3 regions of the Vibrio sp. THAF64 genome follow, and region 1 is predicted to be linked to each of the others. Evidence: riboswitches for the same ligand, from Rfam matches in the RefSeq annotation. Region 1 holds a riboswitch; each other region holds the start of a gene.
What was found. A riboswitch is a leader RNA that binds a small molecule or an ion and turns the genes downstream of it on or off. The one in region 1 is predicted to bind thiamine pyrophosphate.

Region 1 (10,825 bases):
AAGTTGCCAGTTGATCAATTTCAGACACCAGTTCAAAGGTTCGATCCGGCGATGAGTTGACCCTGAACATCAGGACAATTTGCTCCGGCGCACTGGTCACAGAACGAATATCAAACTCGTTCACAGTGGTGGAGGTGTGATCATACTGAGAGGTGTACTGTGGCGCGCTGCCTTCCGGCGCAATGGTTGAACATGCTCCAAGCAACACCGTACCTGCCACTAGCGCTATGTTTCCCAAAGGTTTGATCGAGTTCATTTTCTTCATCTTAATGCCCTTTCATCCCTATCATTATTGCGTGTAAGCCGCTGAGCTTTGTTGGTTAGGCAGTGACTGCTCGGAATAGGTTTTCAAACCATTGAGTAATTTGCCAAATGCACCGGGAATCGCTAAGCGGAGCAGTGGGTAGAATGGATAAGCGAAAAATTTAAGTTGCGGTTGGGCATACCAAATTACTTCGGATTTGTTGGTTCCAAGAGAGCGAACCGTCATTTGCACCTGATTCTTTTTCACTGGCACAATGGCTGGCACATTGATGGGCGTAATTTCAAACGTCAGAGATTTGTTTGCTTCGTTGTACTGTGTGATGACTTCCTTTGCTTTAGCGCCATTTGGATTCTTACTCAGGTTGCAGATGCGGCCTTCCATCGGAGCCCCGGTTGAGCTATGACCGGTTCCAATTTCGTACGAATGTGGGATCGGGTCCATCCACAGGTGGGCTTTATCAAATTGATGAGCAATCAGGTCCCAGACTAGTTCTGCAGGTTTGTTGATCGTGACTGTTTTAGTGATTTTCATAACATCTCCTTAATTTGAGCGGGTTTGCTCTCTTCGTTGCCTGAGATGTAATTTAGAAAATCCACTCCACGCTTTTTTGATATTTCTTGCTATGTTGAGTGGGGTGATAACCATAACTTTGCTCACACTGAGTTGAGAACAATAAATGGAATCAAAAAAACCTCGCTGATGAGCGAGGCTTATTAGAGGTTAAATCTAGGGTTAGGCTTTAGCCACCGTCTTTACCATATGCGCATTGAAAGGTGCATAGAAGGTCGCCAGCTTCTTCAACCAGCTTTCAAAATCCTTACTCGGCACTTCAAACTCACCATAGTTAGGTTCAAAAATATAGACGGTGTCGTTATCCGTTTTCAAGCTGCCTTGCTTCGGTGATAAAGAACGATAAAAAGCAATAGTGTGTGCACCGGCAGCACCCACAACGGCTCCTGGGAACCAGAAAGAATAGATAAAGCCAGCGTGCTGCGGCTTAGTCACTGCCTTTACAATATTTTTGATATTAAAGTGGGTGTAATCATACAAGAGTGCGGTTTCTTTTAAGCCACGCAGTGAAATCATCATCCTGTCTGCAACCTGATAAGATGCCCCACCTTCCGACCAACGGGACGCAAACGTCTTCTGTAAAACCGGGTTACCTGCACCATCACGAGCAGATAAACGCTTCATGCGTTGCTTAGCGTCGCCTTTTTTCTCGAACATAAAGCTAAGCCACTCGATACTGAAGTTATGACAAGCACCATTCGTTGCTGCAGCGGATGTCCCTTTCTTCGCCTTCATCACATCCACCTGCGAAAAGTTAGCAACAATTTTGTCCTTCATATTTCCTCTCCAACCTATTGATGTAATTAATGATATTATTAGAATCTATCTAGTAAAAATAGCAACTAAGAGAGTAGTGACCTAATTATTTTTTAGAGTAAATAGTCTCTCCCACATCTCTAACATCGGAATCAATTCGACGAGGCAAGCAAGTAACAGGCATAAAAAAGCCCCGCCAAAAGGCGAGGCTTCATCAGGATTTTAAACTACTTCGCATCCAGACCTTGCTGCCAGAACGCTACTTCCATCCGAGTCGCAGTTCTGAACACTTCAATCAGGTTTTGTCCCCGCTGACTATGAAGATCAATCTCTTCTAAGAGTTGGTTAAAATGCTCTGCACCTTGTGCGACACCACTTTGGAATTCTTCACCGCCATAAAGCTCAATCCAACTTGCGTAAGGGTTTCCTTCTCGTACGGTGTCATTGCTTTCAATCAACGCTTTTCCAATCACCGCATAGCCAATCGAACACGGCGCCAGCGCGGCGTACAGGTCAACTAAATCACCTGTCATGCCTGCATCAAGCACATAGCGTGTGTAAGCAACGGTTCCAAAATCTTCATGTTCGTTTTCCAGATCAGATTCCGTTAGCCCCCATTGACCACAATACGTTACATGATGACCAATTTCGGAATCTAACAGAGCATGCACACTCGGCAAGGCACGACGCATGTCTTCCAGCGTGCGCGCTTTATAGATGGCTAACGCGTAAGCACGCGCATACTGTTTGAGAAATAAAAAATCCTGCTTCAGATAGTGAAGAAAACTGTGCTGATCTAAAGTGCCTTTTGCTAGCTGCTGCACAAAGTCATGCTGTGTGTATTCCTGCCAGTCCGACTGACAAGCTTCGATAAGATCCTGATATTTCATTAGTTAAACTCCGGCACATAGTCTGCGGCTTTAGGCAAAGTCTCGATGATCTTTTGTGAATACATAAACTGGGCGTAATCGTCGTAGCGCTTAAGATCAACCGCAGAAGGACGCAGTGCAAAACGGGTTAACGTATCGTTCCAAGCTCGTTGGTTAAGTTCATTGTTGAGAGTGTCTGGCGCATAAGCAACAAACTCCTTCCACGACGTTTGTGGGTGATTAACAATGTAAGTGGTGGCTTGCTCAAGCGCTTTGTTGAAAGCTTTGATAGCCTCTGCATCATGAGTTTTGGCGTTCGCCACAAACACCAGCTCGTCATAGGCTGGCACACCGTGCTCTTCAGGGAAAAAGGCTTTCGCTTTGTAGCCTTCAAGCGCGAGCTGGTTAGTTTCAAAGTTGCGTAGACCACCCCAGATCGCATCGACTTTTCCTGATGCCAATGAAGAAGAGAGTGCCCAGCCCACATTGATGATGTCCACATCGGCGAACTTCACACCGTCTTGCGCCAGCATAGTACCAATAGTTGCTTCTTCATTGCCTGCGATGGCAATACCGATTTTCTTGCCTTTCAGGTCGGCCAGATTGTCGTTCTTACCATTGTCTAGCACCATCAGAGTGTTGAGCGGTGTCGCGATTAGAGTTGCAGAACGAATAAGCGGCAAACCCGAAGCAACGTCGATAGTCAGACTTGGCTGGTAAGAGATCGCCAGATCGACTTTGCCAGCAGCCACCAGCTTAGGTGGCGTGCTTGGGTCAGCGGGCTCTTGAATATCAACATCAATGCCTTGCTGCTTGAAGTAGCCACGCTCTTTCGCAATCACGATTGGGCCATGGTTCGGGTTAACAAACCAATCCAGCATCAGAGTGAGTTTTTTCTCTTCCGCCAGCGATTGAGCAGAAAATGTTGAGCAAAGTAGTGCCACTGCACTGAGTATTTTTTTTGTTTTCACGGGAGTGTCCTTTCTTTTATTGATTTTCCCAAGGAATCAGTTTCTTAAGTAATTTATCGGTAATGAAGTAGAGCGAGACAGACAACAAAGCCAGAATAAACAGCGCCGCAAACATCTCATCAATGATCATGCGCGCGTTGGCTTGCAGCATCAGGTAACCCAAACCTTCACTGGAACCTACCCACTCTCCGACCACAGCGCCAATAGGTGCAATGACCACAGCGACACGTATACCGGAAGCCAGAGTTGGTAGAGCCGCTGGGAGTTGAATGTGCTTCAACATTTGCCATTTGCTCGCCCCCATGGTTTTTGCCAGATCGAGATAGCCTGTCGGCGTGTTTCTCAAGCCGTCGTAGCAACATGTGGTCACGGGGAAGAAAATAATCATCGCCGCCATCACGACCTTTGATGCGATACCGTAGCCAAGCCACAACATCAAGACAGGTGCAATCGCGAACACAGGAATCGCCTGACTGGCAATTAGGATCGGCAATAACCAGCGCTTGAGCGGTTTAAATAACAACATCTGTAAAGCGAAGAACAGCCCCATTGACAAGCCAAGTAACAGACCCAACACAATTTCTTGACCAGTCACTAGCGTATGTTTCATCAATACGTCAAAGCGGCTAACGAGGCGTTCAAACACGTCAAGCGGCGTAGGGAGAATAAAGCTTGGCATATCAAACATCACCACCACTAACTGCCAAAGCCCCAAAATTATGACTGTACTGATCGTCAACCGTAGCGCAGGGTGTGTCAGACGTTCTTTTTTCACTACGTCGCGTCGAATGGCGTCAAACTGAGTCATATCACTCATAATCACCCTCCAACGAATTGAGGATGTTCTGCTGCAATTGCGCACATTCTGCATCTATGACACGAGGCGGCTGAGTGGTTGGAACATCATGTGATTCGGCATAAGCGGGCTGACCGCGGAGGATGTACAGAGCGTCGGCCAGTCGAATCGCTTCTTGTGGATCATGGGTGATCAGCACCACCGTTTTGCCACACAACAGCTCAGCGGCCAATGTCTGCAATTTATGTCGCGTCACCGCATCTAGCGCAGAGAAAGGCTCATCCATGAGTACCACAGGCTTGTCTTGCATTAACGTGCGAGCCAACGCCACACGTTGACGCATACCACCTGACAACTGTACAGGCATAGCCGCCGCCTGATCCGATAATCCGACTTGCTCCAGCAATCGCAGCGCTCGATTTCTGTCAGGTTGAGCGCTGCCAAACTTACTGCTCAGGCAAACATTATCCAGAACATTGAGCCATGGTAGCAGCAGGTCTTGTTGGGCCATGTAAGCAATCTGGCCTTGCAGCGCATGGCTATGACTGAGCGTCAGTTCTCCGGTCCAGTGCGCTTTGTCGTTCAACAGACCTGCCAGATAACGTAGCAAGGTAGTTTTCCCGCAGCCACTGCGCCCCAAAATACACGTCCACTGCCCAGCGGGTATCGACATAGAGAAGTACGCCAATGTCGGGGCTGGATTGTCCGTGTACTGTAAGCTGGCTCGCTGAATTTCGATCCCAATCGGCTCAGCGAACATTGATGTGTCCACAGAAGAAATGATGGACCGGCCCATGCCCCGTACCAACATTGAGTTCATCAGCATGAGCGATGGCCTGCGAGATGTATTGCTTACCTAAGTACACGGCTTTGTGCAGTCTATTACCCTGCGCAAGATAAGACGCAATCGCCGAAGATAAGGTACAGCCTGTTCCATGAGTGTTTTTCGTCGGGAATCGTTTGGCACTCAGAAGCTCACTCGTTTGCGCTAAGATCAGCAAATCATTGCTGTTGTCATCTTTTTCTAGATGCCCCCCTTTCAGCAATACCGCTTTGGCACCGAGTGCGCGCAATTCTTCGATCATATTGCCCATTTGATCTTCGTTTTCTGGCACAGCGCCATCAATCAAAGCCGCCCCTTCAGGCAGATTAGGGGTGATCAGATCCGCCATCGGGATCAACTGCTCTTTTAATGTGCTAATCGCCGACTGCTCCAGAAGAAGATCACCGCTGGTTGCAACCATCACAGGATCAACCACCAGATGAGTAGGCTTGTACTGTCTGATTTTGTCCGCAACGACCTTAATGATCCGCGCGTCAGCCAACATCCCGACTTTAACAGCAACCACATTGAGATCCGTAAACACGGCGTCGAGCTGACTTTCAATATGCTCCAGAGGAATCGGGTGAATTGCGCTTACGCCAAGCGTATTTTGTGAGGTAATGGCCGTAATGACAGAACACGCGTAACTGCCAGTCGCAGATATGGCTTTAATATCCGCTTGAATACCAGCGCCACCACCGCTATCAGATCCTGCGATGGTTAATACAATGGGTGGTGTGTCTTGTGAATGTGGCATGGATGCTCCTATTACAAGACGTACAGGAACTCTCAGCCAAACATGAAGTGATCAATAAAAGGGAAGATCGAATCATAAAAAGCGAGTGCACCAAAGCGAGAATACTCAAACATCGGTGCTAATAGTTCCCTACGTCAGTGCTAACTGAATCAGGTTCTACGGGTCTCGCAATGCGATCTCAGCCCTAAGGCTCCCCGACTATTTCCCGCTGATAATAACAGTAATTAAAAAGCGAATGCACTTTTAAATTCGCAAAAAGTGCTCGCAGTCATTCAATCCCACTCTGGAGCAAAGTCTGGATTGGCAAGACGTTGATTGCGATCTAATGTTGCAATCAATGCCATATCATCGTGGCTTAAGTGCACGTTCTTCGCCTCGAGATTGCTTTCAACATTGGCCTGTCGAGTCGATGATGGAATCGTCACGAATTCATTTTGACGCATCCACGCCAACACAATTTGTGCTGCCGTTACGCCATGCTTGTTCGCCAGTTGAAGAATGATTTCATCTTTCAAAACAGCACCATACGCAAACGGCATATACCCCGTAACCAATACATCGTTGCGTTTGCAGAACTCAACCACCTTCTTGTTTTGCAGATATGGATGAACTTCTACCTGATTGGTAAAAATTTCCCCTGCTCCCAAAATACCTATCGCTTGTTCTAGCTGCTGGTTGTTGAAGTTAGAAACGCCGATATGCTTCACCAGGCCCGCCTCTTTCACCGCCTTCAACTCTGTCAGATACTCTAGCATGGATACTTTTTCATCTTTCAGCGGCCAATGAATCAATAGCAAATCAATGTATGAGGTTTGCAACTTATTCAAACTCTCTTCGACACTGGATCGGAACTCTGCTTTCGACAGTTTGTTCATCCACACTTTAGTGGTAAGAAAAATCTCATCTCGGGCAATGCCAGACGCCAACATTGCATCACCCACCGACTGCTCATTACCGTAAATCTGAGCTGTATCGATATGACGATATCCGGCTTTAAGCGCCATCATAACGGAATCAAATGCCGTCTGACCTTCCAGTCTAAATGTACCGGCACCTAGCATAGGAATGTGTTTCATGGTATTTCCTGTTTCTGAATGAGTTGAACGGTGCAATTATTGCGAGTAATTAACTGATGAAAAATGGCAAAAAACTCAAATCACTTTTGTCTTTTTTGCCATCAATGGTTACACCAATTTCGCGACAATTTTACCCGTGGTGCGTTGATTTCGAATTTCTACCAACTTATCCCCGACCTGATCTAACGGAATCACTTGCAGTGCTGGCGTTTCGAGTATCCCCAGTTCGAACAGTTTAGAAACCGCATTACCGGCCGCAACCATATCATTGCGGCCTTTTTCACCATTTACATGGCCAGAGCCTAAGCTAAGTTGATGGAATGAAAGACCTTTCAGAAAAGCATCAGGATAAAGCTCAGGCTGCACGGTTTTTACCAGCTCAACCATTTGTCCTTCAAAACCCAATACTGATGCCGCTAGCAGATCATTGTCACCACCAACACAATCTAGTGCGACGTCCACACCAAGCCCATCGGTAAGATTCATGATTTGCTCAGCGACATCATCACTTCGGTAATCAATCACATGGGTTGCCCCGAGCTTTTTCACATAGCTGTGTTTTGCTGTTGAGGCCGTAGTAACAATTTTGCTTACACCAAAATGTTTGGCTAGTTGAATGGCGAAACTACCTACACCACCAGCGCCACCGGCAATGAAAATGCTACTACGAGATTCAATATTCAGCTTGTCAACCAAAGCGCGATAGGCTGTCCACGCTGCACATGGAGTTGCTGCAGCAAATTCAGCAGGAACATTAGGGTGCGCCGTGAGGGTGCGTGCATCTTGGAGCGCATATTCTGCAAACCCGCCATGCACACGGCGCATATTTCCGTGATACAGAACTCGATCACCCACAGCCCAGCCAGTTACCTGTTGACCTATCGCAACAATTTCCCCTGATACATCCAACCCTCCAACGAAATTGTCGTTCATATCAGGGACCATTCCATGCCAAAAATTTACTTTGGCATCGACTGGGTTTAGCGCCACCGCATGGACTCTTACCAAAACGTCAAATGGTGACTGAAGATTAGGTTGCGGCAATTCGGAGACTGTGAACGTGTCTTGTTCGCGCTGGTACGTGATCGCTTTCATTGATTTGTCCTTAGTTTCAAAGAATAAAGCCACTCATAAACATGAGTGGCTGAATAGCTTACTTGTAAGCACCTGCTGAGTAATGCAGCTCGTAGCTATGAGAGTAGATTTCAAGGATGTTACCGAATGGGTCTTCCATGTAGATCATGCGGTAAGGTTTCTCACCTGGGTAGTAATAGCGTGGCGCTTTCATGCGCTTCTTACCACCTGCTGCAACAATCTTCTCTGCCAGCTCTTCCACATTAGGATCCTGAACGCAGAAGTGGAAAATACCTGTTTTCCAGTATTCGAAGTTGTCTTCTGGATTTTCCTGATTCTTGAACTCAAACAGCTCAACACCGATACGGTCACCCGTTGAAAGGTGAGCAATACGGAAACGCTCCCAACCCGCACCAAATACGTCAGTACACATTTCACCGATAGCAGAATCGTCTTCAACGATTTCGGTAGGTTCCATGATCAGGTACCAACCAAGTACTTCTGTATAAAATTTAACTGCTGCTTCTAAGTCAGGTACCGAAATACCGATATGAGAAAAATTACGTGGATATGGAGTAGACATGTAGACCTCTTCTTTGCTCTTTGTGTCGGGGACTCTCCCGCTTCGTTGAGTACATATTAGGCAAAGAATATATCGATTAAAAATTATCAATTATTCTTATTTTAATAATTTTTTGTTATTAAAATATTTTAAGAACTTCTTCGTTTACAACTTTGTATGAAACTAATTTACTGTTCTATAGTAAGAAAGCTCATAAATAAAAAAGGAGAGTGCTAATGAGTCAGGAGGCTTTAATTTCGCGTCTTAACGAGTTACCTAGGATCCAGAAAGTACTACAAGAGCTACTTGATATGGTGAATCAGGACGAGGTCGATTTTGGCGAGCTCTCGAGAAAAATCGCTACCGATCAGGTATTGAGTGCTCGATTGCTACGTATGGCGAACTCTGCCCATTTCGGCGGCAGTAAAACAGTTTCTTCCGTTAACGAGGCTTTGCTTCGTGTCGGTACTGGTCCAGTAAGAACTCTGGTAGTCGCCTCAGTGCTTTCTGGTGCATTCCCTAAAATCAAAACACTGGATATGGACCAGTATTGGGAAGACACCTTCGAGATTTCCGTTATCGCCAGCAAGATTGCCGACGAGACAGGGATGGATTCCAACGAAGTGTTCACTACCGGTATTCTTCACAATATCGGCGAGCTGATGATTCATACTTTGGTGCCTGATGCCGCAGTCAAAATACATGAACGTGCAGAGGCAGGAGAAGACGCGATTTCAGTACAAGAAGAAGTGCTGGATATTACCGCTCCGACACTGGGTGCTAAGTTGGCGAAGACTTGGAAGTTCCCTGACCCTATGGTGGACGCCATCGCTAATTATCATGATCCTAGAGACGCAGAGCTGTCTCCTAAAATGGCAACGACACTGCACTTTGCTCGCTCGATCCATCGTGACTGGGATAAACTAGACAGCGATGATGCGAAAGCGCGATACCTAGCTGAGCATCCAGATTCTCGCTTACTTCATGTTTCCGCCGCCTTTGCACCAACCGTCGATAAATTCCGCGGTAACGGCAGGGATCTCGCCACTCAGCTCAACGCAGCTTAGTTCTAGATGGCGAGGTAACACATCTCGCCATTCTTCTCTTACTACCAAAACTTAACGTTATCACATAAACTATTAAGCATAATTTTTTGTTATTAAACGATGACGATGCTCAACCCACTATGGCTGAAGACCTTTCAAACACTGATCGATACTGGCCACTTCACTAAAACCGCTGAAAGGCTTTTTATGACCCAACCAGGGGTTAGCCAGCACATCAAAAAGCTTGAGCAAGCATGCGGTCATGCTCTCATCGCCAGACACAACAAAACATTTGAAATCACAGAAGCCGGGCAATCTGTCTATCTCTATGCCCTAGAAGTTGAGCGCCAACAGGCTGAACTACTTAACTCTCTCAATATTGAAGACCCTTATTCAGGCAACGTCTCGCTGTCCTGCTCTGGCTCTCTGGCGTTACTGCTCTATCCGCATCTTCTTAATTTACAATGTAAATATCCGAAGCTAGTTCCAAAACTCGAAGCCGCTCCTCATCATAAGATTTTAGCTGATGTGTTATCTGGAGAGAGTGATATTGGGATCGTTACTCACATTCCTTCCGACTCTCGTTTCGAATCAGAGATATTGGGCATCGAGCCTCTTTGCCTGATGCTACCTGCCAAAATGGCAGTAAACAGCTTAACACCTGAGGTTTTGAAAGCGATTGGTTTGATTCAGCATCCCGATGCTATTCACTATCTCTCTCTATACTTTGCCCAGTGTGGTGAGCCTTTGCTAGAGAAGATCAACATCGACGATATTCCGGTCACGGGGTATATCAATCAGCTGAGCCAAATATTGTTACCTGTTGCAAAAGGGCTTGGGTTTACTGTGTTGCCTAAAAGTGCTCTCGATTCATTTTCAGATAGAGACAAAATTGCCATTTATCAGGCAGAACATGAAGTTGTAGAAACCCTATATTTTCTGACCAAAAGACATCGCCAGTTACCACAACGCTTTACGACCATAATGAAAGAAATTTCCCCTTACTTTCATCACGACTAACCTATGGTTACTTCTGTTGCTAGCTCCTCAATCACAGCACCGCCTTCCACACCAATCAAAGTGAGTGTCACAGTAATAGGGTCGCCTGCATCAGAGTATAAAGAGAAACTTTCAAGCTTACGCTCACCCTGCTTGAGAAACTGCATCTTGATATTGTAAACCGAATAATCCCAGTACCCATCTTTGTTAATATTGAGCGAACCGAGCGTATCCTTGCCTGCAACAACGCTATTGGGGTCG
Region 2 (10,825 bases), on a different replicon from region 1:
AGACGCACTGCCTTTGCGCTGACCACGGTAAACAGTAATCCCCAAAGCGCCATCGCTGTTAAATTCAACGTTTTCCACTTCGCACATGCGTGTTGACACACTCAGGCCAGTGGTTTTGGTGATCGCGACTTCAGCGCCATCGGATTTTTCCGCGGCCATTTCCAGTGCTTTCGCAACGGCGGCCTCAAGCTCAACACGCTGCTGAGCGACTTGCTGTCTTACGTCCATATCTTCTTCATGCTTAAGGTCTGTTGTCCCTAGAATAACAAGAATTTCGCTTTCTCCCCATGATTCTTGTTAAAATAGAGAAATAGATGTTCAAATTAAGGCAGAAAGATGGCCCGTAAGAATCAAAAAGCGCCATGGGAAGAGGAAGAGGAAATCATTTGGGTCAGTAAAACCGAAATGAAACGTGACATGGAAGAGTTACAAAAACTGGGTGAAGAACTCGCCAGTCTTAAACCTTCAGTGTTAGAAAAATTCCCGTTAAGTGAAGACCTTGCAGAAGCAATTAAAGACGCACAACGCTTTAAAAATGAAGCTCGTCGTCGCCAGTTACAATACATTGGTAAGCTGATGCGTTTCGAAGATCCTGAACCACTTCAGGCGGCACTAGACAAAGTACGTAACAAGCACTCTCAAGCGACTGCTGCACTGCACAAGCTGGAACAGTTACGCGATCGTGTCGTTGAAGAAGGCGATGATGCCATTGCTGATGTAATGGAGCTATATCCACAAGCGGATCGCCAGCGTTTACGCCAATTGGCACGTCAGGCGGCAAAAGAGAAAAAAGCGGGTAAACCAGCTAAAGCGTTCCGTGAAATCTTCCAAGTGCTCAAAGAGCTCAACGACGAAGAGATTTAAGCAAGCTGCTTTAGATAAAAATGGGCTGATGCAAACGCATCAGCCCATTTTTTTGCCCTTAGGAGTAGCTATTCACCCGCTTTAACAAACCCGCTGAGCGCAACGTGGCTATGTTGCTGGGTTAAATGTTCAATTGTATCAGCAACCGCCACCTTTCCTTGGTCAACAAAGGCAAAATGCGAAGCTATAGCTTTAGCGTCACTGATATGATGAGTCACCATCACCACGGTAATATTGCGCTCTGCGGCTAACTGCTTGACCAGTCCGAGCATCTCTTCACGCAACACCGGATCAAGCGCAGAGAAAGGTTCATCAAGCAACCAGATTGGATGAGGCTGAACAAAGCAACGAGCCAATGCGACACGCTGACGCTGTCCGCCCGACAATTGCTCAGGTAAACGATCCAAATAGTCCGCAATACCGACCTGCATCGCTGCGTGTTCCACCTGACTGGCTTGCTCAGAGTTGAGATTCAACCCAGGGTGCAGGCCCAATCCTATGTTTTCTCGTACTGAGAGGTGGGCAAACAGGTTATGCTCCTGAAATAGCATCGCAAAAGGACGTTGGTGAGGCTCTTTGCCCACAATCTCTAATTCACCAGCTTTGATGCTACCACTTTCAGGTTCGATAAAGCCCGCGACCAAGGCCAGTAACGTTGATTTACCCGCCCCACTCGGCCCCATCAATGCGACCAGACTTCCCTGCTCAATATGTAAATCAAAATGGAATAGATCCTGATGGTAATAGTAACGAACATCATTGAGGGTCAGCATAAGTCACCTTAGAGTTTGCCTTAAACAGGGTTTCAATCAGTGCAAAACAGCCAACACTGAGCAGTAACAGAGTAACTGACACTACAGCTGCTGCATCCATCTGATAACTGCCCAGCAATTGGAAAAGATACAACGGCAGCGTGCGGAACTCCTGGCTACCAAACAGGGCAATCGCACTTAAATCTCCCACCGCAAACATAAAGCTGATCGCGAAAGCATGAGCCATTGGCTTTTTCAGTGCTCGCCACTCAACAACGCGAAAGCGCTGCCAGCCTTTCATACCTAGACTTGCGCATACGTATTGGTATTGCTGCTCGATATGCAGCATCGGCTGTGACAAGGTTTTGATCACGTAAGGCAAGCCCATCAAAGCATTCACCGCGACCACAATAAAAAACGCCAGACTAAACACATCTGTAAAAGACCGCAGTAGCAAGAATAACCCAGTAGATATCACCAAACCGGGCGTGACAAGAATGATCGTTCCCAGTAACTCAATCTGATCCGCATGACGGTTTTTTGCATTCAAACGCAATCGACGGCTGGTCAGCAATATTGCAATCCCTGCCGAAAGCGCGATACCGCTCGCCAATGTTGCCACTTTAAGTGACGACCATAACGCCAGCCAAAATCGTTGATCCGTAAACACTGATAGGGCTTCTGAGTTGATGCCACTGAGCACCACCATCAGTAAAGGTGGCAGCACTAATAGTATACTCAGGCCAATCCAACTCCAATCCCAGATACGTGACCAGATCGAATCCTTTGCCATATAAAGGTTGTGACCTTGTGTACCAGAACTCACCGCCACAGGCTTGGTCAAACGCTGCACTGCCAACGCCATAATGCCACACAGTAGCATCTGCCATATCGCCAGTAATGCCCCTGCCTGCAAGTCAAAATCGAATTTGATCGCTTGATAAATCGCCAGTTCTATCGTGGTCGATTTCGGCCCACCACCGAGCGCCATTACCGTCGCGAAACTAGTAAAACACAGCATAAACACCAAGCCACACACGTGCGGCAACTGCTGACGCAAGCGAGGCCATTCGACCCACTTAAATTTATGCCAATGGTCCATACCTAGATGAGCACACAGTTTATGCTGTTCAGCCGGAATAGACTCCAATGATTGCAATAGCAAGCGCGTCGCATAAGGCAGGTTAAAAAACACATGCGCAAGTAAAATACCGTTCAGACCGTAAATCGAAAATGGCAGTTTAGAATCAAACCATACAAAAGCTGACGATATCAGACCGCTATTGCCATAAATCGCCAGTAAGCCAAACACCCCAACCAGCACAGGCAGTACTAATGTGGTAGCAAACAGCTTAAGCAGCAAAGATTTACCAGGAAAGGTACGCCGAGATAGTGCGTGCGCGACTGGGATGGCTAAGCCAACACTGAGCAGAGTCGACAGGAACGACTGGTAAAAGCTGAACTTGGTGACATGCCGATAATAAGGGTCTGACCAAACCTGAGCGATATTCAGAGATGGGGCGGCAACTAATAAAGCACCGAGAGCAGAAACAACAAAGGCCGCGATAGCAATCGCGACCCAGAGTCCCAATTTTGGAATACTACGCAAAGCGTCTCCTTAGAAGGTTAAGGCGCTTTGCCACTCACGTATCCAGGATTTTCGGTTTTGCGCCACTTCTGCTGCGCTAAAGCTCAAGGCTTTTTCAGGTACCGTCAGTGTCTCAAAGCCTTCAGGCAGTGCGACTTCAGTTACTGGGTACATCCAGTTACCTGTTGGCATCAAAGACTGGAAGTCGTCGCTAAGGATAAACGTCATAAATTCATCGGCTAACTTTTCATTTTTCGATGCTTTTACTTTAGCCGCAACCTCAACTTGAGTGTAATGGCCTTCTGTAAAATCAGCGGCAGCGTATTTGCTGTCGCTTTCCGCGATCAGGTGATAAGCCGGTGAAGTCGTGTAAGACAACACCATGTCTGACTCACCTTCAAGGAACATAGAGTAAGCCTCAGACCAACCTTTGGTCACAGTGACGGTTTTCTTAGCCAGTTGTTGCCATGCCGGGGTAACGTCATCGCCATAGACAGATTTCATCCACAGCATCAGGCCTTGGCCCGGCGTTGACGTACGGGGATCCTGATAAATCACTTTCAGATCATCGCGAGATTCCACCAGCTCTTTAAGGCTCTTTGGTGGATTGGTGAGCTTTTCTTTGTTGTAGACAAACGCAAAGTAACCGAAGTCATACGGCACAAAAGTACTGTCTTCCCAACCGTTAGGCAGATTGACCGATTTGGTATCAACCTTGTGCTCGGCTAATAGGCCAGTTTTCTGCGCTTCTGCCATCAGGTTATTGTCCAAACCTAACACAATATCAGCTTTGCTGTTGTCCCCTTCGAGGCGCAGGCGGTTAAGAATAGAAACGCCATCATCAAGAGCGACAAAGTTCACATCACAGCCACATTGTGCTTCAAACGCTTTTTCCACTTTCGGGCCCGGGCCCCAGTCCGCAGCAAAAGAATCGTAGGTATAAACGGTAAGGGTGTTATCTGCTGCCAATGCAGAAAAAGATGTCAGTGTGGCAACGGCGATGGTGCTTAAAGTGGTTTTCACTGCTCGCTCTCTCCTTGGTTGAGCGGCACAGGCTTGAGGAAACATTGGCAGGGCAAATGTTCAGACTCAATTCCTACGCCAGCATTATCTGGTTCAGGTACACGGGTCCTGGGCTTTGCCCAATCTCAGCTTCATCTGTGCGATGAATAGCTCCCCGATGAGTGTCGGCTGAATTGTAATCGTAATGTTATCAATTAGCCAGAATTAAGCACGCTGGTCATATCCCCAACGTGGGACAAGCCCCTGTTCAACATCAAGATGATCGAGAATTCTCGCCACCATAAAGTCGACCAGATCGTCAATAGACTTAGGCTGATGATAGAAGCCCGGTGCCGCAGGCATAATGGTGACGCCCATCTGCGACAACTTATGCATATTCTCTAGATGCAACGTAGAGAATGGTGTTTCACGCACAACCAGCAACAACTGCCCGCGCTCTTTCATCACCACATCAGCCGCGCGCTCGATGAGATTGTCGGACATACCATGTGCGATGGCAGCGACACTGCCTGCAGAGCAAGGACACACAACCATCTGTTTTGGCGCCGCAGACCCAGAAGCCACAGGAGAGAACCAGTCGTCTTTACCGTAGACTATCAGCTTTTCGGCATCACAGTTTAAGTGGGCGACCAACGTTTTTTGAGCAGACTCTGGGTTCGCCGGCAATTTCATATCATGCTCAGTTGCTAACACAACTCGAGCTGCTGACGATATCAGCAAATGTACCTGATAGCCGGCGGCTAGCAGACACTCAAGCAATCTAAGCCCGTACGGTGCGCCAGAAGCCCCCGTAAAAGCGAGTGTAATTGCTTTGTTTTTCTCATTGTTCATACTACTACATTAATCTATTCGGCGAGTTTAGCCAGCAGCTTGTCGTGGATGCCTTCAAACCCACCATTGCTCATCACCAGAATTTGATCGCCCGGTTGAGCCTGTTCTGTCACCATCTGGACTAACGCATCAACACTGTCTGACGCATAAGCCGACTGCTGACATTGCTGGGCAATGTCCTCGACAGACCATTCGATATTATCTGGTTGATAAAGGAAGACGACGTCGGCCTGAGCAAGGGACGCCGCCAATGTTTCTTTGTGCACGCCACGTTTCATCGTCGCACTACGAGGTTCAAGTACAGCTAAGATACGTTGTTTGCCAACCTTATTACGCAATCCACCCACAGTAAGTTCAATCGCCGTAGGGTGATGAGCGAAGTCATCGTAAACCGTAATCTGATTCACTTCACCTTTTAGCTCAAGTCGACGTTTGGTATTGATGAATTTCGCCAGCGACTGACAGGCTAAATCCGGAGTAACACCCACGTGACGAGCCGCTGCGATGGCCATCAAGGCGTTATCGACGTTATGATCGCCCACCAGATCCCACTTCACAGTCCCAACGGCTTCCCCTTGGAAGAAAACTGTGAATATTGAACCATCGGCGACTTGTTTCTCCGCTCGCCAGTCACCTTGTTCGCCGCTGAACTCCGTTTCGCTCCAGCAACCACGCTGTAATACATCGGCAATTGCTGAATCGCCTTGCGGAGCAAGGATTCTACCATTACCCGGCACGGTTCTGACTAAGTGATGGAATTGGCGCTTGATCGCTTCCAGATCATCGAAGATATCCGCATGATCAAACTCCAAATTGTTCATAACTAACGTGCGAGGATGGTAATGCACGAACTTAGAACGCTTATCGAAAAAAGCACTGTCGTATTCATCAGCTTCAACGACAAAAAACATACTTTCGCCCAAACGCGCTGAAACCCCAAAGTTGCCCAGCACCCCACCAACAAGGAAGCCAGGTTGGTAGCCACAGTCTTCCAAAATCCACGCCAGCATGCTGGAAGTAGTGGTTTTACCATGGGTTCCTGAGACAGCCAGCACCCAGCGGTCATGGAGAAGAAACTCCTGCAGCCACTGTGGGCCTGAGGTGTATCTCAGGTTACTGTTGAGTACGTGCTCGACACATGGGTTGCCTCGACTCATCGCATTTCCGATCACAACCAGATCAGGTGCTGGGTTAAGCTGAGAAGGGTCAAAGCCTTCAATGATTTCAATACCTTGAGACTCCAACAATGTGCTCATTGGTGGATAAACGTTGGCGTCACTGCCCGTCACTTTATGACCTAATTGACGAGCTAAAATTGCCGCACCTCCCATAAATGTGCCACAAATTCCCAAGATATGAATATGCATAAACGACCTTCTCCAAGGCGAAAACTGAGCTGACATTATGGCGATTATACGCAGAAAAGCGAACTACTTTACTCACTGTTTTTACGTCACACGAACGCAAATGATTGCGTGTTATACGCGTTATTCAATTCGTATGGCTTCAAACAAGCAGATGAAAAGCGTTATCAAGTCGACAAATAAAACGAGATCTCAGTCAGTTAGTTCATTACCAATAAAAAGATCTAACTCTTAGACTAGGCTTAGGCGAAATCTAAGATCCGTCAGAGATCACCAACGCCAATCCCCCTATATTGAAGCGACTTAAAGGAAAAATCATGTCTGGAATGCGCACCCTTGGCGAGTTCATTGTTGAGAAACAAGCGGACTTCCCCCACGCTAGCGGTGATCTATCATCCCTACTTTCTTCTATCCGACTTGCTGCAAAAATCGTTAACCGCGAAATCAACGCAGCTGGTCTTGGTGACATTACCGGTGCAGTCGGTACTGAGAACGTACAGGGTGAAGACCAGCAGAAGCTGGATGTTTACGCGAATGAAAAGTTTAAAGCAGCGCTAGAAGCCCGTGATCAAGTTTGTGGTGTTGCCAGTGAAGAAGAAGACGAAGCCGTTGCGTTCAATAAAGAGCTGAACAAAAACGCGAAATACGTGGTCCTGATGGATCCGCTAGATGGGTCTTCAAACATCGATGTCAACGTGTCAGTCGGTACCATCTTCTCGATTTACCGTCGTGTGTCACCTATTGGCACCCCACCGACAGAAGAAGATTTCCTTCAGCCAGGCCACAAGCAGGTCGCTGCCGGTTACGTAATCTACGGCTCTTCAACGATGTTGGTGTACACAACTGGTAAAGGCGTCAATGGCTTTACCTACGATCCATCTCTGGGCACATTCTGCCTGTCTCATGAAAACATGATGATTCCTGAAGACGGTACCATCTACTCGATCAACGAAGGTAACTACATTCGCTTCCCGATGGGTGTGAAGAAGTACATCAAATACTGTCAGGAAAACGAGCCAAGTGAGCATCGCCCATATACATCGCGCTATATCGGTTCACTGGTTGCCGATTTCCACCGCAACCTGCTTAAGGGTGGTATCTACCTCTACCCAAGTACGCAAAGCCATCCAAACGGTAAGCTGCGTTTGCTATACGAATGCAATCCAATGGCTTATATCATTGAGCAAGCTGGCGGTGTAGCGTCTGATGGTAAAACTCGTATCATGGACCTCAAACCAACCGAACTGCACCAACGTGTGCCTTTCTTTGTTGGCTCAAAAAACATGGTCAAAAAAGTGGAAGAGTTCTTAGAACGCCATCCAGAAGATTAAATATAAAGGCGCTTTCGAGCGCCTTTTTCACATTTTCTTGAGCAAAATCTCGCCTTAGTTGGTTTACATAAAACCGAGTTTAGCAGTAAGGTATTCCGGTCTTATATTCAGCCCGTGTGCCTCATTGAGGTACAAACTAAAAAAGGAACTTTCTTAATGAGTTTAAACAACGTACCAGCAGGTAAGTCTCTTCCTGATGACCTCTATGTAGTGATTGAAATCCCAGCTAACGCTGATCCAATCAAATATGAAGTAGACAAAGATTCAGGTGCTGTGTTCGTCGACCGCTTTATGTCTGCACCTATGTTCTACCCATGTAACTATGGTTACGTAAACCACACTCTGTCTCTAGACGGTGATCCGGTAGACGTTTTGGTTCCAACACCACACCCTCTGATGCCTGGTTCAGTAATCCGCTGCCGTCCAGTCGGTGTTCTAAAAATGACGGATGAGTCTGGTGAAGATGCGAAAGTAGTGGCGGTACCACACACTAAGCTGTCAAAAGAATACGATCACATCAAAGACGTAAACGACCTGCCTGAGCTGCTAAAAGCACAGATCACGCACTTCTTTGAGCGTTACAAAGAGCTTGAGTCTGGCAAGTGGGTAAAAGTCGACGGTTGGGAAGACGTAGAGTCAGCTCGCAAAGAGATTCTAGAGTCTTACGAACGCGCACAGAAATAATAAAAAGAGCCAGCAATGCTGGCTCTTTTTCCATGGCTATAGCAGCTAAACCCTCTGACACCAATCCCCTGATGAAATGATGGTATCGAGCATGCTACCGTCTTGATACAAGTATATCCAAGCTTCACCAAAAGGTGTCTCAATCTGCTCGCGTCGATATTCGACGGGCACGTCTTCGAGTTTATCCACCCTAGCCAGAGTCTCATCATCAATCAGGTACACTTCACCTAGAATCGTATCATGACCTTCGATTACTGCTGGATAGGTGCCCAAATCATACAAAGCGTAGTGCGGCGGTGTTTCAAAATGCCCCAAGCATTGGCTATCAGCCAAAAAATTATGGTTACTTTCGCCCTGACGTAGGGTTCCATACACAAAGAGTAAATGTTGCATCCTGCCACCTAACTTAATGATTAATTGAACTCAAACTGATACAGCAGATCGACAGCACTGTCCAGACCTGACATCGCCTCCACGTACAGATCCTGCATCAGACGATAACGCACCGTGAACTCACCCACTGAGTCAAAGATGCCAACACCATATTTAACCTGCAAACCCGGTAGAACATAACCACTGACCGTCACTTGCGAGTCATCACCAGAGCCCGCGGTGTCAACTTGCAAGTCCTGAACACCAAACGCTTCACCAATTTGACCCACGACACGACCACTTTGTGCCAGACTCAATCCTATCAGCGTGGTCGTCATTGAGTTGCCACCAGATTCACCATCAATATTCTGCCCACGTAGTAAGTAAGACAGTGCATTAGCCTGCGGCATCGCAGGTTCAGAGAAAATGGTCACACTTGGCTCATCAGCAGGCCCCGTCACCCTGACACCAGCCGTCACTTCATCCTGAGTATTGTCCGGATTTCGGATCGCGGTGATCTGGACATAAGGTTGGTCAACCGGGCCGTTCATCAGGATCTTACCTTGCTTAATCAAAAGGTCCTGACCGAAGGAACGGTACGAACCGTCAACAATGTTCACTTCTCCGGTTACAAATGGCCCTTTATCACGCTGAGCAACATTGAGGTTACCTGACAGTCCCCCCTCAAGACCAAACGCAGACAGCTTAAAATCATCCCCAATTTTGATATTGATGTTGGTCTGGACACTGAATGGAACACTGGCAGTTTCTTGCTCTGGCTCTAACTGATCGTTAAGAATCACCTGATCTTTAGACACCCCAATCGCACTTGGTGGCAATTCTTCTACCACTATCCGTCCCCAAGGCAGAGAGATGTTACCGTCAATGCGAGCCTGCTTAGGCGAAGCGGATATGGTCATGTCAGGCACCACCTTTATTTTTGCCATAGGTGGTACATCAACCAATAGCTCTTCGGCAAACACGCGCACATTGGTTTGCCAATCTTTCAGGTCTCGCCAGTCGGCATCGCCCGCAACTTCTAGTTTGCCATCAGGTGTATCGATCGCAGCGGCCAGCGTGGCATCGTAACCCGAGAAATTAACGGTCAATTTACCCGAATCAATCTCAACGGGAGTAATTTCACCTTTGAGCAAAATATCATCCACTACAAACTGACCTTGCACCTTAGGCTGCATGACTGGTCCTGAGAAAGTCAGTTCAGTGGCAATGTTTGATTTAAGCTTGCTGTAATCACCAAGAATAGGCGCAAGAAAGTCGAGGTTAAATGTGGTTAACCCAAGCCGCCCGTCGATTTGCTTATCTTTCGCTAGCACATCCGGAATATTCAGCTCACCTGAAATGTCTCCATTGTCAGCCACATCGAGCAGCCAATCAGCGTGTAAGGAATTTTCTGCCAGAGAAGCATTGAGCTTAAGTGACTCCCAGCCAAGGTGCACAGGTTGCTCATTATTTTGCGTGACCGACCCTTTTGGCATTTCTAACTTCATCACGACTTGCGGCGCTTGCTCTGGTGCCCATTTCGCCATCGCTGTGGCATTAACACCACCCTCTAATTTAATCGCTTGAGGCACAAACGCTTTAACCTGCTCAAAATCGAATTGTTTGATGGAAAGATGCGCTTCGCCACTTTGACCCGCGTTCACATCCTGATCGAGACAAATCGAAGCATCAGCTTGTAACCAACAATGGGCCGCAACGAAAGCTTGTTGTGAGTCGATGAGAAACTCTAACTGAGTCGGTTGATTCAAATTCCACGTACCTTGCTCTGAGGTCAATGACATGCGCTCTAACGCACCTTTCCACATCAACTCAGGCTTATCTTGCAACGCACCTTTAATCGCCAATTTCGTTGAGGCGATGTTTGACTCAAGATCCAGAGTCAATGCGTGCTGCTGTTGCTCGCCATCAAAATTTAATAACACTTTATCAATCAGATAATCTTGGTACTTGGCGTTGGCAACGTTGAGCTGCAATTCGCCGGAAGGTAAAGGCATT
Region 3 (10,825 bases), on a different replicon from region 1:
CAATTGGTCGCAGGTTCGAATCCTGCACGACCCACCATTTCTTCCTTAGAAATGATCCTCAAGATGGGGCTATAGCTCAGCTGGGAGAGCGCCTGCCTTGCACGCAGGAGGTCAGCAGTTCGATCCTGCTTAGCTCCACCATTCTTGACGTCTTCCACAAGACGAAAAACTCATGTGGGCGATTAGCTCAGTTGGGAGAGCACCTGCCTTACAAGCAGGGGGTCACTGGTTCGAGCCCGGTATCGCCCACCATTTTTAAGTGTTCTTGCAAAAGAATCTTTAAAAATGGTTCATTTATGAATCTAGCTCTTTAACAATTTGGAAAGCTGACGAATAACAACAATCCCCATCTCTATGAGATGCGTTGTTATTCATTGAAAAGTTCTCAAATCCTAAATCTTTTGATTTAGGTACCAACACACATTCAAGTGTTCTTGGCTTTTTGTTTTCACTTTTTATAAAAAAAGTAAAGTAAAAAGATATTTGAGTCCGGCAAAATCGAGTCTGCATCATGTTTAAATAATTGCAGACAACTTTGGTTGTTTAAACAGAAGACCCTTTGGGGTTGTATGGTTAAGTGACTAAGCGTACACGGTGGATGCCTTGGCAGTCAGAGGCGATGAAGGACGTATTAACTTGCGATAAGCCCAGATTAGACAGTAAAAGTCATTTGAGTCTGGGATTTCCGAATGGGGAAACCCACCTGCATAAGCAGGTATCATTATCTGAATACATAGGGTAATGAGGCGAACCGGGGGAACTGAAACATCTAAGTACCCCGAGGAAAAGAAATCAACCGAGATTCCGAAAGTAGCGGCGAGCGAAATTGGATTAGCCCTTAAGCCTTTAATGCGTCAGGTGAAAGTTCTGGAAAGTTCTGCGATACAGGGTGATAGCCCCGTAACCGACAGCGCATTTTAGGTGAAATCGAGTAGGGCGGGACACGTGATATCCTGTCTGAATATGGGGGGACCATCCTCCAAGGCTAAATACTACTGACTGACCGATAGTGAACCAGTACCGTGAGGGAAAGGCGAAAAGAACCCCTGTGAGGGGAGTGAAATAGAACCTGAAACCGTGTACGTACAAGCAGTAGGAGCACCTTCGTGGTGTGACTGCGTACCTTTTGTATAATGGGTCAGCGACTTATATTCAGTAGCAAGGTTAACCATCTAGGGGAGCCGTAGAGAAATCGAGTCTTAACTGGGCGTCGAGTTGCTGGATATAGACCCGAAACCAGGTGATCTAGCCATGGGCAGGTTGAAGGTTGAGTAACATCAACTGGAGGACCGAACCGACTAATGTTGAAAAATTAGCGGATGACTTGTGGCTAGGGGTGAAAGGCCAATCAAACCTGGAGATAGCTGGTTCTCCCCGAAATCTATTTAGGTAGAGCCTCGGACGAATACTACTGGGGGTAGAGCACTGTTAAGGCTAGGGGGTCATCCCGACTTACCAACCCTTTGCAAACTCCGAATACCAGTAAGTACTATCCGGGAGACACACGGCGGGTGCTAACGTCCGTCGTGGAGAGGGAAACAACCCAGACCGCCAGCTAAGGTCCCAAATTACAGCTAAGTGGGAAACGATGTGGGAAGGCTTAGACAGCTAGGATGTTGGCTTAGAAGCAGCCATCATTTAAAGAAAGCGTAATAGCTCACTAGTCGAGTCGGCCTGCGCGGAAGATGTAACGGGGCTAAGCTGTAAACCGAAGCTGCGGCAATGCATTTTATGTATTGGGTAGGGGAGCGTTCTGTAAGCCGTTGAAGGTGAGCTGTAAAGCTTGCTGGAGGTATCAGAAGTGCGAATGCTGACATGAGTAACGATAAAGGGGGTGAAAAACCTCCTCGCCGGAAGACCAAGGGTTCCTGTCCAACGTTAATCGGGGCAGGGTAAGTCGACCCCTAAGGCGAGGCCGAAAGGCGTAGTCGATGGGAAACGGGTTAATATTCCCGTACTTCTTACAATTGCGATGGGGGGACGGAGAAGGCTAGGTGGGCCTGGCGACGGTTGTCCAGGTTCAAGTGCGTAGGCTTGAGAGTTAGGTAAATCCGGCTCTCTCTAAGGCTGAGACACGACGTCGAGCACCTACGGGTGTGAAGTCATTGATGCCATGCTTCCAGGAAAAGCCTCTAAGCTTCAGATTGTAAGGAATCGTACCCCAAACCGACACAGGTGGTCGGGTAGAGAATACCAAGGCGCTTGAGAGAACTCGGGTGAAGGAACTAGGCAAAATGGTACCGTAACTTCGGGAGAAGGTACGCTCCTGTCGGTGAAGTCCCTTGCGGATGGAGCTAACGGGAGTCGCAGATACCAGGTGGCTGCAACTGTTTATTAAAAACACAGCACTGTGCAAAATCGTAAGATGACGTATACGGTGTGACGCCTGCCCGGTGCCGGAAGGTTAATTGATGGGGTTAGACGTAAGTCGAAGCTCTTGATCGAAGCCCCGGTAAACGGCGGCCGTAACTATAACGGTCCTAAGGTAGCGAAATTCCTTGTCGGGTAAGTTCCGACCTGCACGAATGGCGTAATGATGGCCACGCTGTCTCCACCCGAGACTCAGTGAAATTGAAATCGCTGTGAAGATGCAGTGTACCCGCGGCTAGACGGAAAGACCCCGTGAACCTTTACTACAGCTTGGCACTGAACATTGACCCTACATGTGTAGGATAGGTGGGAGGCTTTGAAACCGGTACGCCAGTATCGGTGGAGCCGTCCTTGAAATACCACCCTTGTAGTGTTGATGTTCTAACTTAGACCCGTCATCCGGGTTGAGGACAGTGCCTGGTGGGTAGTTTGACTGGGGCGGTCTCCTCCCAAAGAGTAACGGAGGAGCACGAAGGTGGGCTAATCACGGTTGGACATCGTGAGGTTAGTGCAATGGCATAAGCCCGCTTGACTGCGAGAATGACAATTCGAGCAGGTGCGAAAGCAGGTCATAGTGATCCGGTGGTTCTGTATGGAAGGGCCATCGCTCAACGGATAAAAGGTACTCCGGGGATAACAGGCTGATACCGCCCAAGAGTTCATATCGACGGCGGTGTTTGGCACCTCGATGTCGGCTCATCACATCCTGGGGCTGAAGTCGGTCCCAAGGGTATGGCTGTTCGCCATTTAAAGTGGTACGCGAGCTGGGTTTAGAACGTCGTGAGACAGTTCGGTCCCTATCTGCCGTGGGCGTTGGAAGATTGAAGGGGGCTGCTCCTAGTACGAGAGGACCGGAGTGGACGAACCTCTGGTGTTCGGGTTGTCATGCCAATGGCATTGCCCGGTAGCTAAGTTCGGAATCGATAACCGCTGAAAGCATCTAAGCGGGAAGCGAGCCCTGAGATGAGTCTTCCCTGACTCCTTGAGAGTCCTAAAGGGTTGTTCGAGACTAGAACGTTGATAGGCAGGGTGTGTAAGCGTTGTGAGGCGTTGAGCTAACCTGTACTAATTGCCCGTGAGGCTTAACCATACAACACCCAAAGGGTTTTGATAGACTCAAAGCAAGAACTTTGAATGTGTAAATACAGAACTTAAAAACAGCTTTCCGAATTAAAGAATTTGCTTGGCGACCATAGCGTTGTGGACCCACCTGATTCCATGCCGAACTCAGAAGTGAAACGCAATAGCGCCGATGGTAGTGTGGGGCTTCCCCATGTGAGAGTAGGACATCGCCAGGCTTTAAATTTAGACTTTAAGTCTAACCAGTGCGGAGCGGTAGTTCAGTTGGTTAGAATACCGGCCTGTCACGCCGGGGGTCGCGGGTTCGAGTCCCGTCCGCTCCGCCACTTATTTAGAAACCTCGCTATGGCGAGGTTTTTTCGAATCTACAATTTGAAAGATTCTACAGGGGTGTAGCTCCAATTGGCAGAGCAGCGGATTCCAAATCCGCGTGTTGGGAGTTCGAATCTCTCCACCCCTGCCATCTTCAAGGCTCTAGTCGAAAGACTAGAGCCTTTTTAATTTCACTGTTTACTTACTTCCCTCATTACTAAAGCAATACATGTTAGTGGCGTCTATTTTCTAGAGCATATGAACGGTCACCTCATATCGACTGCGAGTCCCAGCTGCAAGAGCGGAACCTCTGTCCCTATATTCCAGCTAATTGCTTAGGTAGGATAGGCTAGTATTTTCTTAGACTGAGTAGCAATGAAGGATATATTTCTTAAGCCAACTCGAAATTATCATTCCCAATTCACTGGTTTTACCAAAACTTGCTCTCTTGTTGAGAATTATTACTAATAGTTTGTTACATTTTGCTGATGCATCACTAAAAGTTATCAGAATATGGAAATTTCTCGTCGTCGCTTCCTGCAATCCTCACTCGCCATTTCGGCACTCAGTGTTTTACCTGCTTGCTCAGTCAATCGTTCAACCGATCCTCAGGGCCGTTATATCTACGATATTACGGCTGAACCTGCTACGGCAGAATTGGTGCCTGGCTATGAAACCCAAGTGCTTGGATTCAATGGGCAGATTCCCGCCCCTACGATTCGTTGTCGTCAGGGTGAGCCCGTCATCATAAGATTCACTAATATGCTATCAGAGCCGACTACTATCCATTGGCATGGCCTGAGAATTCCGATTGAAATGGATGGCGTCCCATTCCTTAGCCAGCCTCCTATCATGCCAGGTGAGACCTTCAGCTATGAATTTACACCACCTGATGCCGGCACATTCTGGTACCACCCACATATGAACAGTGTTAAGCAGCTTGGAATGGGGTTAGTTGGGCTGATCATTGTTGAAGAAAGCCAGCCCGTTATCTTCGAAGAGGAACATGAGTTGATGCTTAAACACTGGCACCTAGACAAGCAAGGCCAGTGGAAAGACTTAATGATCCCGCGTATGAGTGCGCGAATGGGTACTCCAGGGGAGTGGAGTAGTGTGAACGGTGTGCATGAGCCGATTTACCAATTGAAGGCCAGAGCGACCACACGGTTGCGAATCGCGAACGTCGACAATACCATTACTTACCCGATTGCAGTGGAAGGTGCTGAGGCATGGGTCATCGCTATCGATGGTAACCCTGTTAAAACGCCCTATAAGCTATCTCAGCATAAAATTGGCCCAGGAATGAGGGTTGATATAGGTCTTATCGCTCCTCAAGCTGGTGAGCGTGTCTATGTTCGTCAAATGAAGGGGCGTTTCCCATTTCCTCTGTGTGAATTCGAAGTTGTCGAATCTTCTTTACCTGAGTCTCAAGCGTTGCCCGAATTACCATTGAACCCAGTGCCGCAGCTTGATTTGGCTAATGCTGAGGAAATTGACTTTGTTTTTGAGTGGGAAGGAGCTGTTACTCCAACGAGTAAAGATGGCAAAGCTATGCCTAAATTCTGGCTAACCAACAAGCGAGCGTGGGAAGGAATGAGTAAAGATAATATCCCGGCTCCGTTGGCGACGCTCGAGTACGGTAAAACTTATATATTTGATTTAAAGAACGTTACCCAATATCACCACCCGATTCATATTCACGGTCATACATTCACAGTTCTAGAAATGGACGGTAAAAAGATTGCAGAACCGTTCCATACCGATACCGTACTGCTAGGTAAAAACGGTAGAGCCAAAGCGGCGTTTGTTGCAGATAACCCAGGACGCTGGATGTATCACTGCCACGTGATTGAACACATGAAAACCGGACTAATGGGTTACATCGAAGTAAAGTGACTCCTGTAACTTTTTAAATCTCAAAATTAATTTGAGACAATGTGTTGCGATTTTGATTCGAAAATAGCCTTATTCCAGATACAATACGGCAGAATTTGACAGGAGGAACCATGGGACAACTTTCTATACTTGGATTTATCGCATTAGGTGGTGCTTTTGGTGCATGCTCGCGATACTTGGTTTCAGAATTGTGTGTGGTATTGCTCGGGCGAGGTTTCCCCTATGGTACGCTGACGGTCAACGTTGTGGGTTCATTTATTATGGGCTTGTTGATTGCCGCATTTGAAAATGAAATGTTGGCCACCGAACCATGGCGTCAGATCATCGGCCTAGGCTTCCTTGGCGCGCTGACTACCTTCTCAACCTTTTCAATGGATAATGTACTTCTTATGCAGCAAGGTGCATTTTTCAAGATGGGGCTAAATGTACTGCTCAATGTTGTCTTGAGCATATCGGCGGCTTGGATAGGGTTTCAAATTCTGATCAAAAGCTAATACTTGATAAAATTGTTCTAAAAATAGACAACTCGGCTTGGTTTCACCAGGCCGTTTTTATATACTGATTTTACTTGTCGGAGTGCCATAAGGCTGAGACCGTTAATTCGGGATCCGTTGAACCTGATCAGGCTAACACCTGCGAAGGGAACAAGAGACGATACCTACACCAGAATTCTCTCTGGGTGCATCTATCAAATAGTCGAAGTTGTTTCGGTGATCATTAGTTAACACTCTAGTCGCATCACCTGTATTTTGACTCCTCTTGTCGCATCTATCCGCCAAGCATTTTTATCCAAAATCTTTTTATCTAGAATAACAAAGCAAGGAAAAATGCTATGTCGAGTCGCAAGCAAGCGAGACTGGAAGCAAAACAGTTCATTGATTCTCTTTCGGTACAACCGTACCCAAATTCGCACAAAGTATATGTAGAGGGTTCACGCCCCGATATTCGTGTCCCGATGCGCGAAATATCTCTCGCAGATAGCTTAATTGGGGGTACCAAAGACTCTCCAGTTTTCGAGCCAAATGAGCCAGTACGCGTCTATGATACTTCAGGCGTCTATACCGACCCTACTCATACAATAGACCTGTACAGCGGTTTACCTAAGCTGAGAGAGGAGTGGATAGAAGAGCGCAGCGATACAGAAGTACTCGATGATGTCAGCTCTGTGTACACCAAACAGAGACTGGAAGATGAAACGCTCGATGAGCTTCGATATGGCAATCTGCCACGCATCCGTCGTGCGAAAGATGGCCAATGTGTTACTCAGCTGCACTATGCACGCAAAGGCATTATAACACCTGAGATGGAGTATATTGCGTTACGCGAAAATATGGGCCGCGCAAAGTATCGCGATCAGGTTCTTAATCAGCAGCATCCAGGGCAAAGTTTTGGTGCCAATCTTCCCGATGAAATCAGCGCCGAATTCGTGCGAAAAGAAGTCGCCGAAGGTCGCGCCATTATCCCCTCAAACATCAATCACCCAGAATCTGAGCCTATGATCATTGGCCGTAACTTTCTTGTGAAGGTAAATGCCAACATTGGTAATTCCTCTGTGACCTCATCCATTGAGGAAGAAGTTGAAAAGCTGGTTTGGTCGACACGTTGGGGTGGCGATACAGTGATGGACCTGTCTACTGGTCGTAACATTCACGAGACTCGCGAATGGATTCTGCGTAATAGCCCTGTCCCAATTGGTACAGTACCTATGTATCAGGCATTGGAGAAAGTGAACGGCATTGCCGAAAATCTCAATTGGGAGGTAATGCGTGACACCTTAATTGAGCAAGCGGAGCAGGGCGTGGATTACTTTACCATCCATGCAGGCTTACTCCTTCGCTATGTACCTATGACAGCCAAACGTGTGACAGGCATTGTCTCACGCGGTGGCTCTATCATTGCTAAATGGTGTCTTGCTCATCATCAGGAAAGCTTCCTCTATACCAACTTCCGCGAGATTTGTGAAATCTGTGCTAAATACGATGTGGCGTTATCGCTTGGTGATGGCCTGCGTCCTGGCTCTGTAGCTGATGCAAATGATGAAGCCCAGTTTGCAGAATTACGCACCCTTGGAGAACTTACAAAGATCGCGTGGGAGTATGATGTTCAGGTGATCATTGAAGGCCCAGGGCATGTGCCAATGCATATGATTAAAGAGAACATGGAAGAGCAGCTAGAGCATTGCCATGAAGCCCCTTTCTATACGCTCGGCCCTCTAACCACAGATATTGCTCCTGGCTATGACCACATTACCTCAGGTATTGGTGCGGCGATGATCGGTTGGTACGGGTGTGCGATGCTGTGTTATGTGACCCCAAAAGAACACTTAGGTTTGCCTAATAAAGAAGATGTAAAAACTGGACTGATTACCTATAAACTTGCCGCGCACGCTGCCGACTTAGCTAAGGGGCACCCTGGGGCACAAGTGCGCGACAATGCACTGTCAAAAGCACGATTTGAGTTCCGTTGGGAAGACCAGTTTAACCTTGCGCTCGATCCTGATACCGCCCGTGCTTTCCATGATGAAACCCTGCCCCAAGAATCCGGTAAGGTTGCCCATTTCTGCTCTATGTGTGGTCCAAAATTCTGCTCAATGAAGATCTCACAAGAAGTGCGTGAATACGCCAAAGATACCGAGCAAGTAGCAGCGGACCAAGCGATCAGTGTCAAAATGTTGGATGATCCACTTGAAGGAATGCGTCAGAAATCGAAGGAGTTTCGTGACACAGGCTCAGAGCTCTACCATCCCGCTGCTACGGCTGTAACGGAGGAGTAATGGCAACGATCCTTATTCCTACAGCGTTGGCTGAGGTCAAACCTGAAATTGAGCAATGCTTACAGCTGGCCAAGGAAAAAGGCTTCGAGATAGAAAACATTGAGCTGGGCGTCAGCCCAGCTCAAACAGTTCATATATCTCATGGCTCAGAATGGACAAAGCTGGCTACAGATTTAGTTGAGTCCGGCGTGGTGGGCGATGAACGTACGTTCTTTATCGAGTATTACTCTGGTATCACTATCGAGCCATCTAGGCCCATAATAGCTTCATCTCACGTTTACATTAATGTCTTGGATGTAAATCAGGTTCTAGATATTTGGCTAGACCCTAGTCGTGAGCAAATATGTGCGTTAGCGAGTTCAGTCAATCAATCAGAGCTTGATCGTAAACGTCACTTTGCATGGGTTGTCACCCTAATCAGCTTGGCGTTTACGTTTGAAGATGCTCTTACACTTGCACGAGCCATGGCGAATGTTTCACGTGAAACATGGGCAGAGAACATTATCGATTTTCCATCCCCTGTTCTCGAAGATCACCGACTAGGGATTAGCGCTGGCTGGATTAAATCAGGTAACCAATTGGCATTTCCCACCGTATCTAAATGTGATTTAGGGTTGTACCCAGTTGTTGATAACGTTGAATGGGTCAAGACGCTTTTAGAGAGTGGTGTCAAAACCGTTCAGTTAAGAATTAAAGATCCACTGTCAGATGATTTGGAGCAACAAATTGAAGATGCAGTTGTACTTGGTCGCAGATATGACGCTCAGGTCTTTATCAACGATCATTGGCGTCTAGCAATTAAGCATCAAGCTTATGGTGTTCATCTAGGCCAAGAGGATATTGAGGAAAGCAACTTAGCTGAATTAGCTAAATCCAGTTTGCGTTTAGGGTTATCGACCCATGGTTATTATGAGTTGCTTCGAGTGGCACAGACCAATCCAAGCTATCTCGCTTTGGGGCACATATTTCCTACCCAGACGAAACAAATCGCAACCAACCCTCAAGGGCTAGTGAAACTTGCTCTCTATCAAAAGCTGGTCAATACCATGCCTTATCTAAATTCAACAGGCGTACCTACTGTTGCGATTGGTGGTATCACGCAATCCAATGCGCATCTAGTTTGGAACTGTGGCGTTACTAGTTTGGCGTTGGTGAGCGCTATCACTCAAGCACCTTTGCTGGAACAAGCTGTTGAATTCTTTACTCGGTTAACTACCGATGAGCGGCAAAATATTAGTAATGATGTTTCGAATGAGGTATCGGCATGCTAAGCGACCGAGATTTCTTACGTTATCAAAGGCAGATTTCACTGCCGGAAATTGGCGAATGCGGGCAGGAAAAGATTACTCAATCGCATGTTTTGATTATTGGCTGCGGTGGATTAGGTAGTGCAGCGAGTCTGTATTTAGCTGCAGCTGGAGTGGGCCGAATGGTGCTGGTCGACGATGATGATGTTGATACTAGTAATCTGCAACGTCAAATTGTCTATCGCGAGAACAATCTCGATAAAGCAAAAACTGAGGCTATGCGCCAACAGTTAAACCAGCTTAACTCTGGTGTGCAAATACGCACCATCGGAAAGCGGCTATCAGCATCTCAATTAGCGCTAGAAGTGATGTTAGCGGATGTGGTGTTGGATTGTACCGACAATATTCAAACGCGTCAGTTGATCAACTTAGTCTGCTACCAACAGAGTAAGCCGCTTGTTTCTGCTGCCGCTATTGGTTGGCAAGGACAATTTGCTGTATTCGATTATTCATCGAGCAAAGAGTCAGGATGTTATCGCTGTCTCTACCCCTTTGATGAGCTAAGTCAGCCTAGCAAATGCAGTGAAAATGGGATCTTAGGTCCTGTCGTAGGCACTTTAGGCAACTATCAAGCATTAGCGACATTACAGAAATTGGCATTAGGGCATTTTGATTTTCCTGTTGGCCAATTGCACTTATTCAACGGACTAAAACTTAACTGGCAAGTGATGACGATTGCGCGCGACCAGCAGTGTTCGGTGTGCAGTCAATGACAACCAAATTACATAATCAAGAAGTGAAGCAATGAGCGAGATACACATAATCATCAACGAACAGTCTCAGCGTATCAGCGCAGGCGCGAGCCTAGAAAACATCATTCAGCAGTTTTCACTGCCTGAAGTCGGATGCGTGTTTGCTATTAACAATACCGTTGTGCCACGTAGTGATTGGCCAACCACTTGCCTGAATGAAGGCGATGCGATTTCACTTTTTCAAGCCATTGCTGGAGGGTAACAACGATGCTTAAGATTGCAGACAGAGAATTCAAGTCACGACTGTTTACGGGCACTGGAAAGTTTGCCAACAAATTTCTAATGGAACAGGCGATTAAGGCGTCGGGCTCACAATTGGCCACCATGGCGTTGAA

Region 2: another riboswitch for thiamine pyrophosphate. It lies ahead of thiB (thiamine ABC transporter substrate binding subunit); the one in region 1 lies ahead of thiD (bifunctional hydroxymethylpyrimidine kinase/phosphomethylpyrimidine kinase).
Region 3: another riboswitch for thiamine pyrophosphate. It lies ahead of thiC (phosphomethylpyrimidine synthase ThiC); the one in region 1 lies ahead of thiD (bifunctional hydroxymethylpyrimidine kinase/phosphomethylpyrimidine kinase).

Annotation. Positions count from the first base shown of each region.
Region 1 covers NZ_CP045356.1:1,040,657-1,051,481, forward strand. Annotated here, with positions in the region: gene FIU99_RS21225 (SRPBCC family protein) at 1-265, opposite strand, end outside; gene FIU99_RS21230 (SRPBCC family protein) at 290-796, opposite strand; gene FIU99_RS21235 (YopT-type cysteine protease domain-containing protein) at 998-1,612, opposite strand; gene tenA (thiaminase II) at 1,819-2,481, opposite strand; gene FIU99_RS21245 (ABC transporter substrate-binding protein) at 2,481-3,431, opposite strand; gene FIU99_RS21250 (ABC transporter permease) at 3,448-4,248, opposite strand; gene FIU99_RS21255 (ABC transporter ATP-binding protein) at 4,241-4,987, opposite strand; gene thiD (bifunctional hydroxymethylpyrimidine kinase/phosphomethylpyrimidine kinase) at 4,977-5,807, opposite strand; TPP riboswitch at 5,917-6,014, opposite strand; gene dkgB (2,5-didehydrogluconate reductase DkgB) at 6,080-6,883, opposite strand; gene FIU99_RS21270 (zinc-binding dehydrogenase) at 6,992-7,978, opposite strand; gene FIU99_RS21275 (lactoylglutathione lyase family protein) at 8,037-8,540, opposite strand; gene FIU99_RS21280 (HDOD domain-containing protein) at 8,756-9,586, shown strand; gene FIU99_RS21285 (LysR family transcriptional regulator) at 9,692-10,585, shown strand; gene FIU99_RS21290 (VCBS domain-containing protein) at 10,582-10,825, opposite strand, start outside.
Region 2 covers NZ_CP045355.1:3,166,993-3,177,817, forward strand. Annotated here, with positions in the region: gene pmbA (metalloprotease PmbA) at 1-228, opposite strand, end outside; gene yjgA (ribosome biogenesis factor YjgA) at 337-864, shown strand; gene thiQ (thiamine ABC transporter ATP-binding protein) at 933-1,637, opposite strand; gene thiP (thiamine/thiamine pyrophosphate ABC transporter permease ThiP) at 1,621-3,225, opposite strand; gene thiB (thiamine ABC transporter substrate binding subunit) at 3,235-4,227, opposite strand; TPP riboswitch at 4,281-4,394, opposite strand; gene FIU99_RS14740 (flavin prenyltransferase UbiX) at 4,432-5,058, opposite strand; gene mpl (UDP-N-acetylmuramate:L-alanyl-gamma-D-glutamyl-meso-diaminopimelate ligase) at 5,073-6,425, opposite strand; gene fbp (class 1 fructose-bisphosphatase) at 6,740-7,753, shown strand; gene ppa (inorganic diphosphatase) at 7,910-8,437, shown strand; gene FIU99_RS14760 (gamma-glutamylcyclotransferase) at 8,483-8,830, opposite strand; gene FIU99_RS14765 (translocation/assembly module TamB domain-containing protein) at 8,851-10,825, opposite strand, start outside.
Region 3 covers NZ_CP045355.1:3,493,790-3,504,614, reverse strand. Annotated here, with positions in the region: tRNA gene FIU99_RS16420 (tRNA-Lys) at 1-37, shown strand, start outside; tRNA gene FIU99_RS16415 (tRNA-Ala) at 66-141, shown strand; tRNA gene FIU99_RS16410 (tRNA-Val) at 177-252, shown strand; rRNA gene FIU99_RS16405 (23S ribosomal RNA) at 572-3,460, shown strand; rRNA gene rrf (5S ribosomal RNA) at 3,553-3,668, shown strand; tRNA gene FIU99_RS16395 (tRNA-Asp) at 3,700-3,776, shown strand; tRNA gene FIU99_RS16390 (tRNA-Trp) at 3,837-3,913, shown strand; gene FIU99_RS16385 (multicopper oxidase family protein) at 4,276-5,658, shown strand; gene crcB (fluoride efflux transporter CrcB) at 5,769-6,152, shown strand; TPP riboswitch at 6,221-6,319, shown strand; gene thiC (phosphomethylpyrimidine synthase ThiC) at 6,491-8,431, shown strand; gene FIU99_RS16370 (thiamine phosphate synthase) at 8,431-9,702, shown strand; gene FIU99_RS16365 (ThiF family adenylyltransferase) at 9,696-10,451, shown strand; gene thiS (sulfur carrier protein ThiS) at 10,483-10,692, shown strand; gene FIU99_RS16355 (thiazole synthase) at 10,698-10,825, shown strand, end outside.